DNA from 3 places in the Nocardioides fonticola genome. Region 2 is predicted to be linked to each of the others. Evidence: predicted binding sites of a transcription regulator. Region 2 holds the regulator's gene; each other region holds the start of a gene.
The links. Region 2 encodes LexA, which represses DNA repair genes until DNA is damaged. Its sites were predicted from a motif close to TCGAACANNTGTTCGA; they were not measured.
Positions count from the first base shown of each region.

Region 1: ruvC (crossover junction endodeoxyribonuclease RuvC) is a predicted target of LexA. The motif match lies at 2,654-2,669, and genes of this name have one in related genera.
Region 3: ABD671_RS10715 (HNH endonuclease signature motif containing protein) is a predicted target of LexA. The motif match lies at 2,634-2,649, and genes of this name have one in related genera.

Region 1 covers NZ_BAAAZH010000025.1:24,144-29,384, reverse strand. Annotated here, with positions in the region: gene yajC (preprotein translocase subunit YajC) at 1-210, opposite strand, end outside; gene ruvB (Holliday junction branch migration DNA helicase RuvB) at 413-1,501, opposite strand; gene ruvA (Holliday junction branch migration protein RuvA) at 1,508-2,107, opposite strand; gene ruvC (crossover junction endodeoxyribonuclease RuvC) at 2,104-2,637, opposite strand; gene ABD671_RS16560 (YebC/PmpR family DNA-binding transcriptional regulator) at 2,765-3,532, opposite strand; gene pdxT (pyridoxal 5'-phosphate synthase glutaminase subunit PdxT) at 3,565-4,167, opposite strand; gene ABD671_RS16550 (signal peptidase I) at 4,211-5,176, opposite strand; gene ABD671_RS16545 (TasA family protein) at 5,173-5,241, opposite strand, start outside.
Region 2 covers NZ_BAAAZH010000003.1:82,337-87,577, reverse strand. Annotated here, with positions in the region: gene ABD671_RS02435 (ABC-F family ATP-binding cassette domain-containing protein) at 1-1,124, opposite strand, end outside; gene ABD671_RS02430 (LysM peptidoglycan-binding domain-containing protein) at 1,346-1,738, opposite strand; gene lexA (transcriptional repressor LexA) at 2,019-2,768, shown strand; gene ABD671_RS02420 (MXAN_6640 family putative metalloprotease) at 2,840-4,432, shown strand; gene ABD671_RS02415 (alkaline phosphatase D family protein) at 4,493-5,241, shown strand, end outside.
Region 3 covers NZ_BAAAZH010000014.1:9,435-14,675, reverse strand. Annotated here, with positions in the region: gene ABD671_RS10725 (hypothetical protein) at 1-629, opposite strand, end outside; gene ABD671_RS10720 (DUF6281 family protein) at 821-1,282, shown strand; gene ABD671_RS10715 (HNH endonuclease signature motif containing protein) at 1,320-2,621, opposite strand; gene ABD671_RS10710 (polyprenol monophosphomannose synthase) at 3,193-3,891, shown strand; gene ABD671_RS10705 (hypothetical protein) at 3,888-5,241, shown strand, end outside.

The sequences.
Region 1 (5,241 bases), on a different contig from region 2:
GCCATCGGCGATCTCGACGCGGACATGATCGTCGGCGATCTCGCGGATGACGCCGAAGACGCCCGACGTCAGCAGGATCTCGTCACCGAGGGACAACGACTGCTGCATCGCGCTGAGTTCCCGGTTGCGCCGCTGGGCGGGGCGGATCAGGAACAGCCAGAGGATCGCTGCGAACGCCACGAAGGGCAGTAGGGAGACGAGCTCCTTCACGAACGGACCCCTCGATGACGGCGGACGGACGACGGAAACCGACCCGCGGGCACGACGAAGCGGTCCGGGCGGGCCGACGGGCCAGTGTAACTGCGCCCACGCCCACGGCCGCATCGCCACCCCGGGTGCGAGGGCGACCAACGACGGTGGGCGACGACGAACCGGGACGACGGCCACTCCCACCCGGACGGCGGCGCCGGGTTCAGTCGTCGAACAGCGTGCCGTCGAAGCCCGCGGCCGGGGCGGAGAGCCCCAGGTGCGCCCAGGCGGCGGGCGTGGCGATCCGCCCGCGCGGGGTGCGGGCGAGGAAGCCCATGCGCACCAGGAACGGCTCGGCGACCTCCTCGACGGTCTCGCGCTCCTCCCCCACGGCCACCGCCAGGGTCGAGACCCCGACCGGTCCGCCGCCGAACCGGGAGCAGAGGGCGTCGATGACGGCGCGGTCGAGCCGGTCGAGACCGAGGGCGTCGACCTCGTACAGGTCGAGCGCCGCCTCGGCGACCCCCCGGGTGACGACGCCGTCGGCACGCACCTGGGCGAAGTCGCGCACCCGGCGCAGCAGCCGGTTGGCGATGCGCGGGGTGCCGCGGGAGCGCGAGGCGATCTCGGCCGAGCCCTCGGGGGTCAGCGACACCCCGAGCAGGCCGGCCGATCGGTGCACGATGCGGTCGAGGTCGGCAGGCTCGTAGAACTCCAGCTGGGCGGTGAAGCCGAAGCGATCGCGCAGCGGCCCGGGGAGCAGGCCGGCCCGGGTGGTCGCGCCGACGAGGGTGAACGGCGGGATCTCCAGCGGGATCGCGGTGGCGCCGGGCCCCTTGCCGATGACGACGTCGACCCGGAAGTCCTCCATCGCCATGTAGAGCATCTCCTCGGCGGGCCGCGACATGCGGTGGATCTCGTCGACGAAGAGCACATCGCCCTCGTTGAGACCCGAGAGGATCGCGGCCAGGTCGCCGGCGTGGGTGATCGCGGGCCCCGACGTCAGCCGCAGGGGCGCTCCCATCTCGTGGGCGATGATCATCGCCAGCGTGGTCTTGCCCAGCCCCGGCGGACCCGACAGCAGCACGTGGTCGGGCGCCCGGCCGCGCAGCCGCGCGGCCTCGAGCACGAGCCCGAGCTGATCGCGCACCCGCGCCTGCCCGACCACTTCGCCGAGCGAGCGTGGCCGCAGCGCGGCCTCGACGGCGCGCTCGTCGCCGTCGGCCTCGGCCGCGGTGAGGTGACGCAGGTGCGCCGACTCGGCCGCCTCCAGGGCGGCGAGGTCGAGGTCGTCGAGGTCGTCGTCGTGCATCGCGGATCAGGCCTTCGAGAGCACGCGCAGGGCGGCGCGCAGCAGGGCCGCGACGTCGGGGGCCGCTCCGGCCTCGGGGGCCACGGCCTCGACGGCGCCGGCGGCGTCCTTGGCCGACCAGCCCAGACCGACCAGGCCCTGGGTGACCTGGTCGCGCCAGGCCTCCTGCGCAGGCGCCGCGGCGGCGGTGCGGACGCCGCCGAGGGGCGATCCGAGGCGGTCCTTGAGCTCGAGGATGATGCGCTGGGCGCCCTTCTGGCCGATGCCGGGCACGCGGGTCAGGGTCTTGACGTCCTCCGAGCCGACCGCCCGGCGCAGGTCGTCGGGGCTGAGCACGGCGAGCATCGCCTGGGCGAGTTTCGGGCCGACGCCCGAGGCGGTCTGGAGGAGCTCGAAGATCGACTTCTCGTCGTCGTCGAGGAATCCGAAGAGCGTCAGGGAGTCCTCGCGCACCACCATCGAGGTCGGCAGCGTGGCCGCCGCTCCGGTGCGCAGGGTCGCCAGCGTGCCGGGCGTGCAGAGCAGTTCGAGGCCGACGCCGCCGACCTCGAGGACGGCGCTGGTGAGACCGACCGCGGCCACCCGGCCGGAGACGAACGCGATCACGACGACCTCCTCGCCGCCGCGACGGCGCGCAGGCGGGCTTCCTCGATACGGGCCTGGGCGCCTCCGCGCCAGACGTGGGTGATGGCCAGCGCGAGCGCGTCGGCGGCGTCGGCGGGCTTGGGGGCGACCTCGAGGCGCAGGATGCGGGTGACCATCGCACCCACCTGGGCCTTCTCGGCCCGGCCGTTGCCGGTGACCGCGGCCTTGACCTCCGAGGGCGTGTGCAGGGCGAGCGGGATGCCGCGCCGGGCCGCGCACACCATGGCGATGCCGGCGGCCTGGGCGGTGCCCATGACCGTGCTGACGTCGGAGCGGGCGAAGACGCGCTCGACCGCGACCGCGTCGGGACGGTGCTCCTCGAGCCACGCCTCGACCCCGCGTTCGATGGTGACCAGGCGCTCGGCGACGGGCAGGTGGGAGGAGGTGCGGACGACGCCGACGTCGATGAGCCGCAGCGGCCGGCCGACCGAGCCCTCGACCATGCCCAGACCGCAGCGGGTCAGGCCGGGGTCGATCCCGAGCACACGCACGCGGCTCTCCTTCTCGTCGAACGTCTGTTCGGGAGCCTAACCGGCCGCACCGACACCCGCCCGGTACGACACGCGGCCCGGGGAGATCTCCCCGGGCCGCGTCGTCGATCAGATCGCCGAGGACGCCTCAGGCGTCGATCGCCTCGAGCACGTCGTCGGGGATGTCGGCGTTGGTGAAGACGTTCTGCACGTCGTCGAGGTCGTCGAGCACGTCGACGAGCTTGAAGACCTTCGTGGCCGCGGCCGGGTCGGCGACCGGGATGTCCATCGAGGCGACGAACTGCACCTCGGCGGAGTCGTAGTCGATGCCGGCCGACTGCAGCGCGCTGCGCACCGCGACGACGTCGCCCGGAGCGGAGGTGACCTCGAAGCTCTCACCGTGGTCGGCGACGTCCTCGGCACCGGCGTCGAGGGTGGCCTCGAGGACGTCGTCCTCGGCGATCTCCTTGCCCTCCTGGGACTTGGCGACCACCACGACGCCCTTGCGCTCGAAGAGCCGCGAGACCGAGCCGGGGTCGGCCATGGTGCCGCCGTTGCGGGTGACGGCGGTGCGCACCTCCATGGCCGCGCGGTTCTTGTTGTCGGTGAGGCACTCGACGAGCAGGGCCACGCCCTGGGGTCCGTAGACCTCGTACATGATCGTGGAGTAGTCGGCGCCGCCGGCCTCGAGGCCGCCGCCGCGCTTGACCGCACGGTCGATGTTGTCGTTGGGGACCGACTGCTTCTTCGCCTTCTGGATGGCGTCGTAGAGGGTCGGGTTGCCGGCGGGGTCGGGGCCACCCATGCGCGCCGCGATCTCGATGTTCTTGATCAGCTTGGCGAACAGCTTGCCGCGCTTGGCGTCGATCGCCGCCTTCTTGTGCTTCGTGGTCGCCCACTTGGAGTGGCCGGACATGCGCTACCTCTTCACTCGCTTCTCGCGCGGCGTCAGCCGCGACCCACCAGATCGACGAAGAGCCCGTGCACCCGGGCGTCGCCCCCCACCTCGGGATGGAAGGACGTCGCCATCAGGTGGCCCTCGCGAACGCCGACGATCCTACCGTCGGCCGGGCCGCCCTCGACACGAGCCAGCACCTCGACGCCGGGGCCCACCTCCTCGACCCACGGCGCCCGGATGAACACGGCGTGCACGGGGTCGTCGAGCCCCGCCACGTGCAGGTCCTCCTCGAAGGAGTCGACCTGACGCCCGAAAGCGTTACGGCGCACCGTGACGTCGAGACCGCCGACGGTCTCCTGGCCCTCCACACCGCCCTCGATGCGGTCGGCGAGCAGGATCATCCCCGCGCACGTGCCGAAGGCGGGCATGCCGGCCGCGACCCGGTCGCGCAGCGGCTCCAGCAGGTCGAAGATGCGGGCCAGCCGGATGATCGTCGTCGACTCCCCGCCCGGCAGCACGAGGCCGTCGCACCGCGCCAACTCCTCGGGACGCCGCACGGACAGCGTCGCCACGCCGAGCGTGTCGAGGGTCTGCAGGTGCTCGCGGACGTCGCCCTGGAGCGCGAGGACGCCGATGGTGGGGGTCGCGGACACCCGCCAGATCCTAGGGACGCCGTCCTCCGATGCTCGCGCCGGGTCAGGAGCAGGTCGAGAGCAATGCGAGGGTGACGGTGTAGGTGCGCACCGGCGAGGACGCAGCCGACTGCCAGGCGTTGTAGTTGGTGCGCACGCTGAACTTCCCGCCGGTGATGAGGCCGTTGAGCGTGATCGTCGGCGAGGTGACGACCGTGCTCTGCGAGCCGCTCGAGCCGTAGTTGACGGTGTAGGAGGTGGCGTTCGGCACCGCCGCCCAGGTGAAGGTGATCGCGCCGACGCCCAGCGAGCCCGGGCAGTTCACCGTCGGCGGGGTCGGGGTCACCGGCTGGAGGCTCGTGCCGGTCAGCGCGACCGGGTCGGTCCACGCGGCGGCCTCGGCCGTGCCGCCCGAGGCCAGGACGACGCCGGCGGTCACCGTGGCGGTCGCACCCCGGGCGAGTCGGCGTCGTCCCCGACCCGACGGCCCCGACAGCCCCGACGGACCGGACGGCGTCGCCGGGCCGCGGGCGAGGATCAGGACAAGCGCGCCGAGGTAGGCGAGCAGCACCAGCCGCCCGGTCGGGCCCTGGAGCCAGGCGATCGCCCGGCCGGCCTGCGGGACGGCGAAGGCGACCACCTGCACGCGTGCGCTCGCGCCGAGGTCCACCGGCTCGGGGTCGGCCACGGCGTTGGCGTCGCCGCGCAGGTGCAGGCGGATCACGTCGGCGGAGGGGCGGTCGATCGCCACGATGCGGTGGGTCACCCGCTCGTCGGGGCGCACGAGCACGCTGGCGGCGTCGCCTACCCGCACGGAGGTCACGGGCACCGGGTGGAGCACGGCCAGCGATCCGATGGGCAGCGCGGGCTCCATGCTGCCCGAGCGGACGACGACGGCCTGCCCGCCGGTGACGGCCGCGGCGATCGCCCCGCCGAGGCAGACCAGGCCCACGACGGCGGCGGTCGCCAGCAGCACCCGGGCCGGGAGCCGCACCGCCAGCCGCAGCACACGCGAGATCGGTCGGCTCACGAGATGTCCGTGGTGCCGGTGAAGGTCAGGGTGACGGTGGCCGTGGTGCCGGCGAGGCTCTGCGG
Region 2 (5,241 bases):
TGGGACTTGCCCGACCCGTTCGAGCCGAGCACCGCGACCCGCTCGCCGAACCACACCTCGAGGTCGAAGGGCCGCATCAGGCCGGTGAGCTCGAGCTGCTCGCAGACCACGGCCCGCTTCCCGGTGCGCCCGCCCTGCAGGCGCATGGTCACCTGCTGCTCCCGCGGCTGCTCGGTGGGCGGCCCGGCCTCCTCGAACTTCCGCAGTCGGGTCTGCGCGGCGCGGTACTGGCTCGACATCCCGTCGTTGTACTCGGCCTTGATCTTCAAGCGCAGGACGAGCGCCTTGAGCTTGGCGTGCTCCTCGTCCCAGCGCTTGCGCAGCTCCTCGAGGCGGGCGAACCGATCACGGCGGGCCTCGTGGTACGAGGCGAATCCGCCGGGATGGGTCCATACGAGGTTGCCGGCGTGCCCGAGCTCGACGGTGACGATGCGGGTCGCGGTGTTGTTCAGCAGCTCGCGGTCGTGGCTGATCATCACGATCGTCTTGGGCGAGGCGGCGATGCGCTGTTCGAGCCAGATCTTGCCCGGCACGTCGAGGTAGTTGTCCGGCTCGTCGAGCAGCAGGACGTCGTCGGGTCCGCGCAGGAGGTACTCCAGCACCAGCCGCTTCTGCTCCCCGCCCGACAGGCTCGTCACCGCGCGGTACTTCGCCCGGTCGTAGGGCACGCCGAGCGCGGCGATCGTGCAGACGTCCCACAGCACCTCGAGGTCGTACCCCCCGGCGTCGCCGTACTCGCCGAGCGCGGTGGCGTAGGCCAGTTGGGTGGGTTCGTCGTCGGTCTCCATGAGCGCCCGCTCCCAGCGGTCGACCTCGCGGGCCGCATCGCGCACCGCCGGCGGCGCGACCGAGAGCAGCAGGTCGGCGACGGTCGGCTGCTCCTCCCCCGCGGCGGTCACCCCGACGAACTGACCCATCACGCCGAGACTGCCCGAGCGCGTGACGACGCCGGCGTGCGGGGCGATCTCGCCGGTGATGATGCGGAAGAGCGTGGTCTTGCCTGCGCCGTTCGCGCCGACCAGGGCCACCTTGGCGCCGTCGCCGACGCGGAAACCCACATCCTCGAGCAGCACCCGGCCGTCGGGGAGCTCGTAACGGATCCCGGTCACCTCGACATGTCCCACGGGCAGCCATTGTGAGGGCGCGATCGGGTTCGGGCACCTCGATTTCGCGACCGGCATGGCCGACGGACGGCGCCCCGGCCCGCGCGGGCCCCGGCCGGGACGGCGCGAGGGGCGGGCCTACGGGCCCGCCCCTCGTCTTCCCCTACTCGTCGGCCGGGGTCGAGGCGACCGACGATGTTCGTGCGCGTTCCTGCGCGTGCCGGCACGCGCGAGGCGCGATGTCAGTTCGCGGGAACCACCAGGCGCTGACCAGCGGTGACCTCGGCGCTGTCGAGGGCGTTGAGCCGCTCGATCCGCTCGACCATGCCCCGGACGTCGCCCTCGTCGGTACGGGCGGCGGCGATGTCCCACAGCGTCTGGCCCGAGCGGACGATCAGGGTCTGGGTCGGCTCGGCCGTACCGGGCTCCTGAGTGGCCACCGAGCCACCCGAGAGGGCGACGCCGACGCCCAGGACGATCGCCAGCGAGAGCAGCAGCACCACGAGCCGGCCGCGCCGGGTGAGGCGGACCCCGCCGGAGGCCGGACGAGCGGGCCGGCGAGACGCCACCGCAGCGGCGGCGCGGGGGGCGGCGGACGCGCCGCTGGCGGCGGGAAGGATGAGGGTGGTGGCCATCGGGTGCTCCTCGGGGAAGGTCGGTGCACGGGGTTCGATCGGTCGATCAGCTGGTGCGGATCGATGTCTATCGGCGAGGACCGACAGAACCGGATCGGCTCGGAGGTTCTCGCACAGACGTTCGATCTGCGTTCGAGGTTAGATCAGGTGTTCGATCGAACACAAGAGCGAAACGCCGTCGACTTCGCACGGATGTTCGAGATGTCGGGCAGCCTGTCGACGACACGCCGGTATCGAACAGATGTTTGAATGCCGCCGTCGTGACCGTTACCGTCGGCCCATGCCGAGCAAGAAGTCCAGCGACAACCCCCGTGCGACCTCCGGCGAGACCGTCACCGAGCTCCCCGACGGGCCGCCCGACGCCACGGGCCTGACCCAGCGCCAGCTGAAGGTGCTCGCCACCATCAAGGAGGCCATCGAGAAGCGCGGCTTCCCGCCGAGCATGCGCGAGATCGGCCAGGCCGTCGGCCTGACCAGCACCTCGAGCGTCGCCCACCAGCTGCGGGTGCTGGAGGAGAAGGGCTTCCTCAAGCGCGACGCCAACCGCCCCCGTGCCCTCGAGGTCTTCCTGCCCGAGGTCCTCGCGGCTCGGCGCTCGATCTCCTCCGGCGACGACACCGGTCCCGACACCACCGGCATCGGCGACGTCGTCCCGGCGGCCGCGCTGGTGCCCGTCGTGGGCCGCATCGCCGCCGGCGGTCCGATCCTCGCCGAGGAGCAGGTGCAGGACGTCTTCCCGCTGCCCAAGCAGCTGGTGGGCGAGGGGCAGCTCTTCCTCCTCCAGGTCGTCGGCGACTCGATGATCGAGGCCGCGATCTGCAACGGCGACTACGTCGTCGTCCGCAAGGAGCAGACCGCCGACAACGGCCAGATCGTGGCCGCCCTCCTCGACGGGGAGGCCACGGTGAAGACCCTCCAGCGCCGCGACGGCAAGGTCTGGCTCATGCCCCACAACGCCGCCTACGACCCGATCGACGGCACGCACGCGCAGATCATCGGCGTGGTCACCGCGGTCCTGCGCCGCGTCTGATCCAGCACGCGTGCATCGAGCGCCGGGTGGGATCCGTCCCACCCGGCGCTCGTGCGTGAGACAGTGGTGACGTGGCTCACTCGGCGCGATCCCGGCTCCTGTCCCTCCCCGCTGCGGGCCTCCTGGCCCTCGGCCTGCTGTCCGGCCCCTCCTCCGCGGCCGACGCCGCCGATGCCTCACCCGCGTCCGGCTCGCCCGCCGCGGACAGCGCGCGCACCCGCGCCGAGCACGCCCTCGATGCCGCCCGCGACCTCCTCGGCGGCTCCGCCGACACCGCCGCCCGCCGCACGCGCTCCCCGCACTCCGGGGACGACGCCAGCACGGTGCTGCGCGAGCTCGCCCTGACCGCCTCGGCCCTCCCGGCAGCCCAGCGGAGCCAGGCCCGAGCGCTCCTGGCCCGTCCCTCGACCAACCAGGTCTACTGCTCCGCGAGCCTGTGCGTGCACTGGTCCACCAGCTTCCTGGGCGGCTCCTCGATCGACACCACCGACGCCGACGGCGACGGGGTGCCCGACTACGTCGAGACCGTGGCGAGCACCGTGGCGAAGGTCCAGCGTCTCTACCGGGCGGCCGGCTACCGCGCCGTCCTCAGCGACCAGGGCGCCGGCGGCAACGACCTGCCCGACCTCTACCTGGAGGACCTCGGCTCCCAGGGGCTCTACGGCTACTGCACGACCGACGAGTCGGTGCCGGCGAACGGCCCCTACGACGTGTGGGCCTACTGCTCGCTCGACAACGACTACGCCACGAGCCAGTTCCCGACCAACACGCCCCTGGAGAACCTGCGGGTGACGGTCGCGCACGAGTACTTCCACGCCGTCCAGTACGCCTACGACGTCGCCGAGGACCCCTGGCTCCTGGAGGCGACCGCCACCTGGGCCGAGGACGAGGTCTTCGACGGCGTCGACGACAACCGGCAGTACCTGCCCGCCGGTCCGCTCGGCGACCCGCGCTCGAGCATGGACCTCTTCGAGGGCGCCCGCCCCTACGGCGACTGGCTCTTCATCCGCTACCTCACCGAGCGCTTCCCGAGGCGCTCCGGCCCGCTGCCGGTGCTCGTGCGCCACATCTTCCAGCTGGCCGACGGCAGCCGGGGCGCGCCCGACCTCTACTCCCTCCAGGCCATCGACAAGGTGCTGCGCCGCGACCACGGCATCGACCTCGCACGCGCCTTCGCGGACTTCTCCGCGGCGAACACCCATCCGGCGTCGGTCTACAGCGAAGGCGAGGCGTACCGGCCCGCACCCCTGTGGACGCGCGGCTCGCTCGGGCCGAGCCGGCGCAGCTCCGGGTGGCAGAGCACCTCGCTCGACCACCTGACGTCGGCGACCATCCGCTTCGATCCCGCCTCGGGATTGCGCGCGTCGTCCTGGCGCCTGCGCCTCGATCTCGACCTGCCCGACACCGCGCGCGGATCGGCCGCGGTCGTGACGACCCGCACGGCGAACGGTCGGTTCCGCGACGTCCCCGTGCGGCTCGACCGCTCCGGCGACGCCCGCGTGCGCGTGCCGTTCTCGGTGCGCGACGTGCGCTACGTCACGGTCACCCTCGTCAACGGCAGCCGCCGCCTGGACTGCGACCAGAACACCGACTACGCCTGCCAGGGCGATCCCCGCGACGACGCGCTCCCGGCACGCATCCGCGGCACCGTGTCGCGCGGGTGAAGAACAGGTGACAGGTCGCTGCGGCCCGTCACCCCCGGGGGCATCGCGCGTTGAGTGCGCGTGAGTACCTCTGGACCCTCCTCCCCGATCGATCCCGCCCTCACCCGCCGGGCCGTCGTGGCCACCGGAACCGCCGCCGCAGGTCTGGCGACCGCGGGCCTGGGCCTGCTGCCGCCGGCCGACGCGGCGGGCGCTGCGGAGACCGCTGGCGCTGCGGGATCGGCCGCCGAGCGTGCCGGGAGCCGGGTCTTCCAGCACGGGGTCGCCTCGGGCGACCCGCTGCCCGACCGCGTCGTGCTGTGGACGCGGGTGACGCCGTCCGCTGCCGCCCTCCCCGGCTCCGGCGTCGGCCCCGAGGTGCGGGTGACCTGGGAGGTCGCCACCGACCGCGCCTTCCGCCGCATCGTGCGCCGCGGCAAGGTCGCCACCTCCGCCGCCCGCGACCACACGGTGAAGATCGACGTCGACGGCCTGAGTCCCGCCACCTGGTACTACTACCGCTTCCACGCGGTCGGCGCGACGAGCCGCGTCGGTCGCACCCGCACCGCCCCGCGCGAGGACGCCGCCCTGCGCTCGCTGCGCATCGGGTTCACCTCGTGCGCGAACTGGCAGTCGGGCTACTTCGCGGTCTACCGCGGTCTGGCGGCACGCGACGACCTGGAGCTGATCGTCCACCTCGGCGACTACTTCTACGAGTACGGCCCCGGCGAGTACGGCTACGGCCCGACGAACGAGGACATCCGCCCGCACGTGCCCGCGAAGGAGGTCCTGCTGCTCGCCGATTACCGCCAGCGGCACGCGCAGTACAA
Region 3 (5,241 bases), on a different contig from region 2:
TCGTCCTCGCCGTCACCGTCGTCGTCGTTCAGGCAGCGGTCGTCGGAGGCGTCGTCGAGGTCCTCGTTGGCCTCGCCGTGGTGGCCGTCCTCGACCTCCTCGCCGTCGGGGATGCCGTTGCCGTCGGTGTCGGGGTTGGAGGCGCTGGTGCCGAGGTCGTTCTCGTCCTCGTCGTCGACGTGGTCGCCGTCGCGGTCGCCGTCGTCCTTCGCGCAGGGCTCGAGGGCGTCGTCCTCGTCCTCGTTGTCGGTGCTGTCGCGGTCGGCGTCCTCGTCGCCGTCCAGGATGCCGTCGTCGTCGGTGTCGGCGACCGTCGGGTCGGTGCTCGCCGAGCCGTCCTTGACCTCGTCGCCGTCGTCGTCGCCGTCACGGTCGGTGTCCTGCTTGCGCAGGTCGGTGCCGACGCGGAACTCGCGGAGGTTCGACAGACCGTCGCCGTCCTTGTCCTTCGCGGCATCGCGCGGGTCGTTGGGGTTCAGGCCGTGGCTGCGCTCGTAGCGGTCGGGCAGACCGTCGCGGTCGCGGTCGGCACCACCGGCGTGCGCTGCCGTCGCGCCCATCGCCATCAGCACTGCGGTGGTCGAGGCAGCGGCCGCCACGCGCCGCATCGTGCTCTTCGTCGTCTTCATGGGGTTCCCTCCCGGGCCGTCTCCGCCCGGCTGATCGGCCGGACATCGACGATGATGAGCAGTCCGTGACGCACCGCACAGGTTCATGAACGCACTCTCATCGAACCCGCCCCGGGGATGAGAGGACCCTCATCCCCGGCCGCACCGGTCTGGACCGGGAACCGCTCCCGACTCCCCGACGTCTCCCCCACATGCGCCTCCTCCACGCCCTCGCCGTCGCCCCTCTCCTCCTCCCGCTCGCCGCCTGCGGCTCCGGCGAGGACTCCCCCGCCCCGACTCCGACTCCCGCCGAAGGCGCACCCGCCGCCGACGACGGCGACGACGCCGACGGGGGCACCGTCGTCAGCGGTGCCGGTTCGGCCTCGTGTGCGCTGGCCATCGTCGTCGACGGCGTCACCTACGTGGGCGACGGTCGGTTCGGGGAGGTCCCGCTCACCGACCAGACCCTGGCTGCGGAGGTGCCCAGCTGCGACGACACCGGCATCGACGGGGACACGAGCAGCGCGCCCGAGCCCACCGAGGTGCAGGTGATCGACGGCGTGGACCCGCAGGACGCCGTCTGGTGGCCCAACGTCGAGACCGTCGTGGTGCGCCTCGGCGGCGACATCCCCGCACCGCTCCGACGGTTGATGAAGGACGCCGACGGCAACTGACCCCGGGCAGCACGACGGGCCTGAACCCGGGTGGGGTTCAGGCTGTCGTGGTGAGTTGCGTGGTGCCCGTCGCTGTGCGGAGGTAGTGCTGCCCGTGGGGGCTGGTCCAGAGATAGCTGGCGCCGCCGATGTCGGGTGGTCCGCCGGTGCTGGTGTAGCTCCAGCCGTGGTGGGTCTTCACGCGATGGTGATGCCTGCAGAGCGCGGCGAGATTGTCTGTGCTGGTGCTTCCGCCGGCGTCCCACGGGACGATGTGGTCGATGTCTGCTGATCTGGCCGGTCTCGTGCAGTGCGGGAAGACGCAGGTGACATCGCGGAGGATCACCTGCTCGCGCAGGAGTGTGGGGATCTCGTAGGACTCGCTGCTGCGGTGTTCGGCCAGGTCGAGGACGGGTCGGACGACGAGTTGGGTGTCGGGGTCAGCGCACCAACTGCGCAGGGTGTCGAGGTCGAGGGCGGTGCGGGTGTTCTCGACACGAGCAGCCGTTCCGAACGGGTTCTCGCCGGGTGCCTGGCTGATGTGGACGTAGAGCTGGAGGCTCCGCTTGGACCGCACCGGCAGCTCCACCTCGCCAGCCGCGTCGAAGGTCAACGAGGCTTCGCGGCGTGCGAGTTCGCCGAGGGCCATGGCCCGCCGGGCGTCCAACGACTCCTCGCAACCCAGGTCCTTGAGTTGGGCGGCGACCGCGGCGAGGGCGTCCTCGAGGTCCAACGCGTCGGCGAGGTCGAGGGCGCCTTCGATGTCGACACGTCCGTGGAAGTCGACGTGACGGGTGTAGATGGTGACGTGCCGCTTGTCGTCGGCTGCTTCGCGCCTCGCGCGCAGGAGCTCGGGGTCGGCTTCGGCTTCGGCTGCGTTGACGGTCTGCTCGATGCCGCGTCCGCCGATGGAGTGCGCGAACGAGGCGAGGCGTTGGTCGACCAGGTCGACGGCTTCGGGTGAGAGCAGTCGGGTGGCTTGGGCGATCTTCCGTGCCCGCCACACCGGCACCTCGCCGTTCTCGACACGGCGCCAGCAGCGGGGAAGGCGAGCAGCGAGTTCGAGGGCGTCGCCGATGTAGTAGTGACCGGCGTCGGTGGAGAGCCCGATGGCGGCGGCGAACTCGTCGATGCAGAACTCCGCCACCAGGGGCGCACCCTGGCCCGCGATCGCCAACTCGCGTTCGGTGCCCGGGACACACGCGCTGTCCCACTCGTCAGCCGCGGGGTGGGCGAGAGCCCACTGTGCGGCGGCGATGAACACTGAGCGTTCGGCGTCCTCGGCCACCACCCGCGCATCGCGTGCGTGGACCAGGAGGGACCGCGGGTCCCGGAGATCCTGGTGGGTGGTGGAGGCCATGCCTCAGCCTACTCGAACTGGTGTTCGAGAACAAGGGTTCGAAGGGCTGGATCTCGCTGGGTTCGGCTGCTGTGCGGCTTGCTGGGCTTCGAGGCCCTCGCCTGGGGGCTCGGGCACCTCAACCACCGGGCGGGGCCCGCAGATCGCTCCCTGTCGGCGTCCGTCCCACGGTCTCGCGGTGCGGTCCGGAAGGTAGGGCCGGTGGTCGAGGTGCGAGCGCCAGCGAGCCGCGAGACCCCCGCACCCGAAAGGCAGCAGCGCCCACCCACCTCCGTAACCGGCGCCTCTCAAGCCGAAGCGAACGGCGGCCCGAACACTGAGATCAACCCGGCACCGCCGTAGCTGGCGCTTTTTCAACCAGAGCGCGCCCGAAGGCCGGGAGCAGGCATCCAGCACTGACCGCGTCCCCACTGTCGGCGCCCACCTCGCCGGGTCTCGCGGCTCGTCGCTGGCGCTCCTCGCACCTCGACCACCGAAGAAGCCACCGGAAGGAACCACCCGGACCCCGGGCCCGAACACGGACCGCACCACAGTCAGGTCACGGTCAGCCTCGCCTGCGCAGCATCACCGCATGCGATCCCTCGTGGTGATTCCCACCTATGACGAGCGGGCGAACATCCCGATCGTCCTCGACGCGGTCCTGTCGGCCACCGACGCCGATGTGCTGGTGGTCGACGATGCGAGTCCGGACGGGACCGCGGACGTCGTCCGCGCCCATCCCTGCTTCGGCACGCGCGTCCATCTGCTCTCGCGGGCCGGCAAGTCCGGACTGGGGGCCGCGTACCGCGCCGGTTTCTCCTGGGCGCTTGAGGAGGCGCGCGGGTACGACCGGGTCGTCCAGATGGACGCCGACCTCTCCCACCCGCCGCAGGTGGTGCCGCACCTGCTGGCCGCGCTCGACCGCGTCGATGTGGCCGTAGGCTCGCGGTACGTGCGGGGTGGCAGCGTCCGGGACTGGCCGCTCTCGCGGCGGGCGATCTCCTGGCTCGGGAACCTCTACGTGCGGCTGGTGCTGGGCCTGCCGGTGCGCGATGCGACCGCCGGCTTCAAGGCGTTCCGGGCGGACGCCTTGCGGGCGATCGGGGTGGTGCACTCCCGCTCGGAGGGCTACAGCTTCCAGATCGAGAACACGTGGCGCGCAGTTCGCCTGGGGCTGACCATCACCGAGGTGCCGATCCTCTTCACCGACCGCACCCGCGGCACCTCGAAGATGTCGGCCGCCATCGTCGCCGAGGCGCTCTTCCGCGTCGTGGAGTGGCGTCTGACATGACGACGCGGATCACCGGCCGCGGGGCGACGACCGCCCTGCTGGCCCTCCTCGCCGTCGCCGCGTGGTCGCCGACCTTCGCGCGCCCGGTGAGTCCCGACGAGGGCGGATTCCTCATCGTCGCCTCGCAGTGGCGTGCGGGGCGGAGCCTCTACGGCGACTACTGGGTCGACCGTCCGCCGCTGCTCATCGCCCTGCACGCCCTGGCCGATGCCGCCGGCGGCCTGCCGGCGCTTCGCGTGCTCGGCGCGGCCGCTGTGGCGGGCACGGTGCTGCTGGCCGGCGTCCTGGCTGCCGTGGCGAACCCGTCGACCGGACGACGGCCGCAGGTGCCGACGTGGGTGGCGGCGGTGCTCGTGGCGAGCCCCCTGCTCGGATCGACCGAGGTGGCCGGCGAACTGCTGACCACGCCGATCGTGCTCGGCGGCCTGGTGTGTCTGATGCGAGCGCTGAGGGCCGAACGGGCTCGCGCCGTCGTCGGCTGGTCCGTCGCCACCGGAGCACTCGGCGTGGCGGCACCGCTGATCAAGCAGAACGCCGTCGACGTGGGGCTGGCCGCCGGGGTCGTCGTCCTCGGACTGCTGATCCGCCACGACCGACGCTGGTGGCCGCTCACGGGCGGCGTCGCCGCCGGGGCGATCGGCACGCTCGCCGTCGTGCTGGCGGCGGCCGCGATGCGAGGCACCGACCCCGGGCCTCTCTTCCAGGCGGTCGTGACCTTCCGCCTGCACGCCGGACAGCTGTTGCAGCAGCGCGCGCCCACATCGGACGCCCTGCGCCTGCGCCGGCTGCTCACCGACGGCGCCCTCGGCGGCCTCCCGCTGCTCTGGCTGTGCCTGGGACTCCGTGTGCGGCACCGGGCGACAGGTCCGCTGCCGGACCTGCGCTGGGTCGCCCTCGCGCTGCTCGCGTGGGAGTCGGTCGCGGTGCTCGGCGGCGGCAGCTACTGGCTGCACTACCTGCTCGACCTGGTGCCGGGCACCGTCCTGCTCGCCCTCGCCGCCGGGCAGCCGCGGGTGACGTCGTCCGGCACGGATCGCGCACCGGCGACACGGCTGCTCGGAGCGGCGCTCACCATCACCGCCGTCACCACGATCGCCGCCGTCGCCGCCTCGGTCGCGGATCGGTCGGCGCTCGACTCCGACCACGCGGTCATCTCCTGGCTGCGGTCGCACGCCCGCGCCGGCGACACGGCGACCGTCGCTTTCGGCCACGCCGACATCCTCTACGGCAGCGGCCTGCGCAGTCCGTACGTCAACATGTGGAGCCTGCCGACGCGGGTGCGGGACCCGCACCTCGACGGGTTGCGCGCGGTGCTCCGCTCCCGGCGTGCGCCGACCTGGTTGGTGGTGC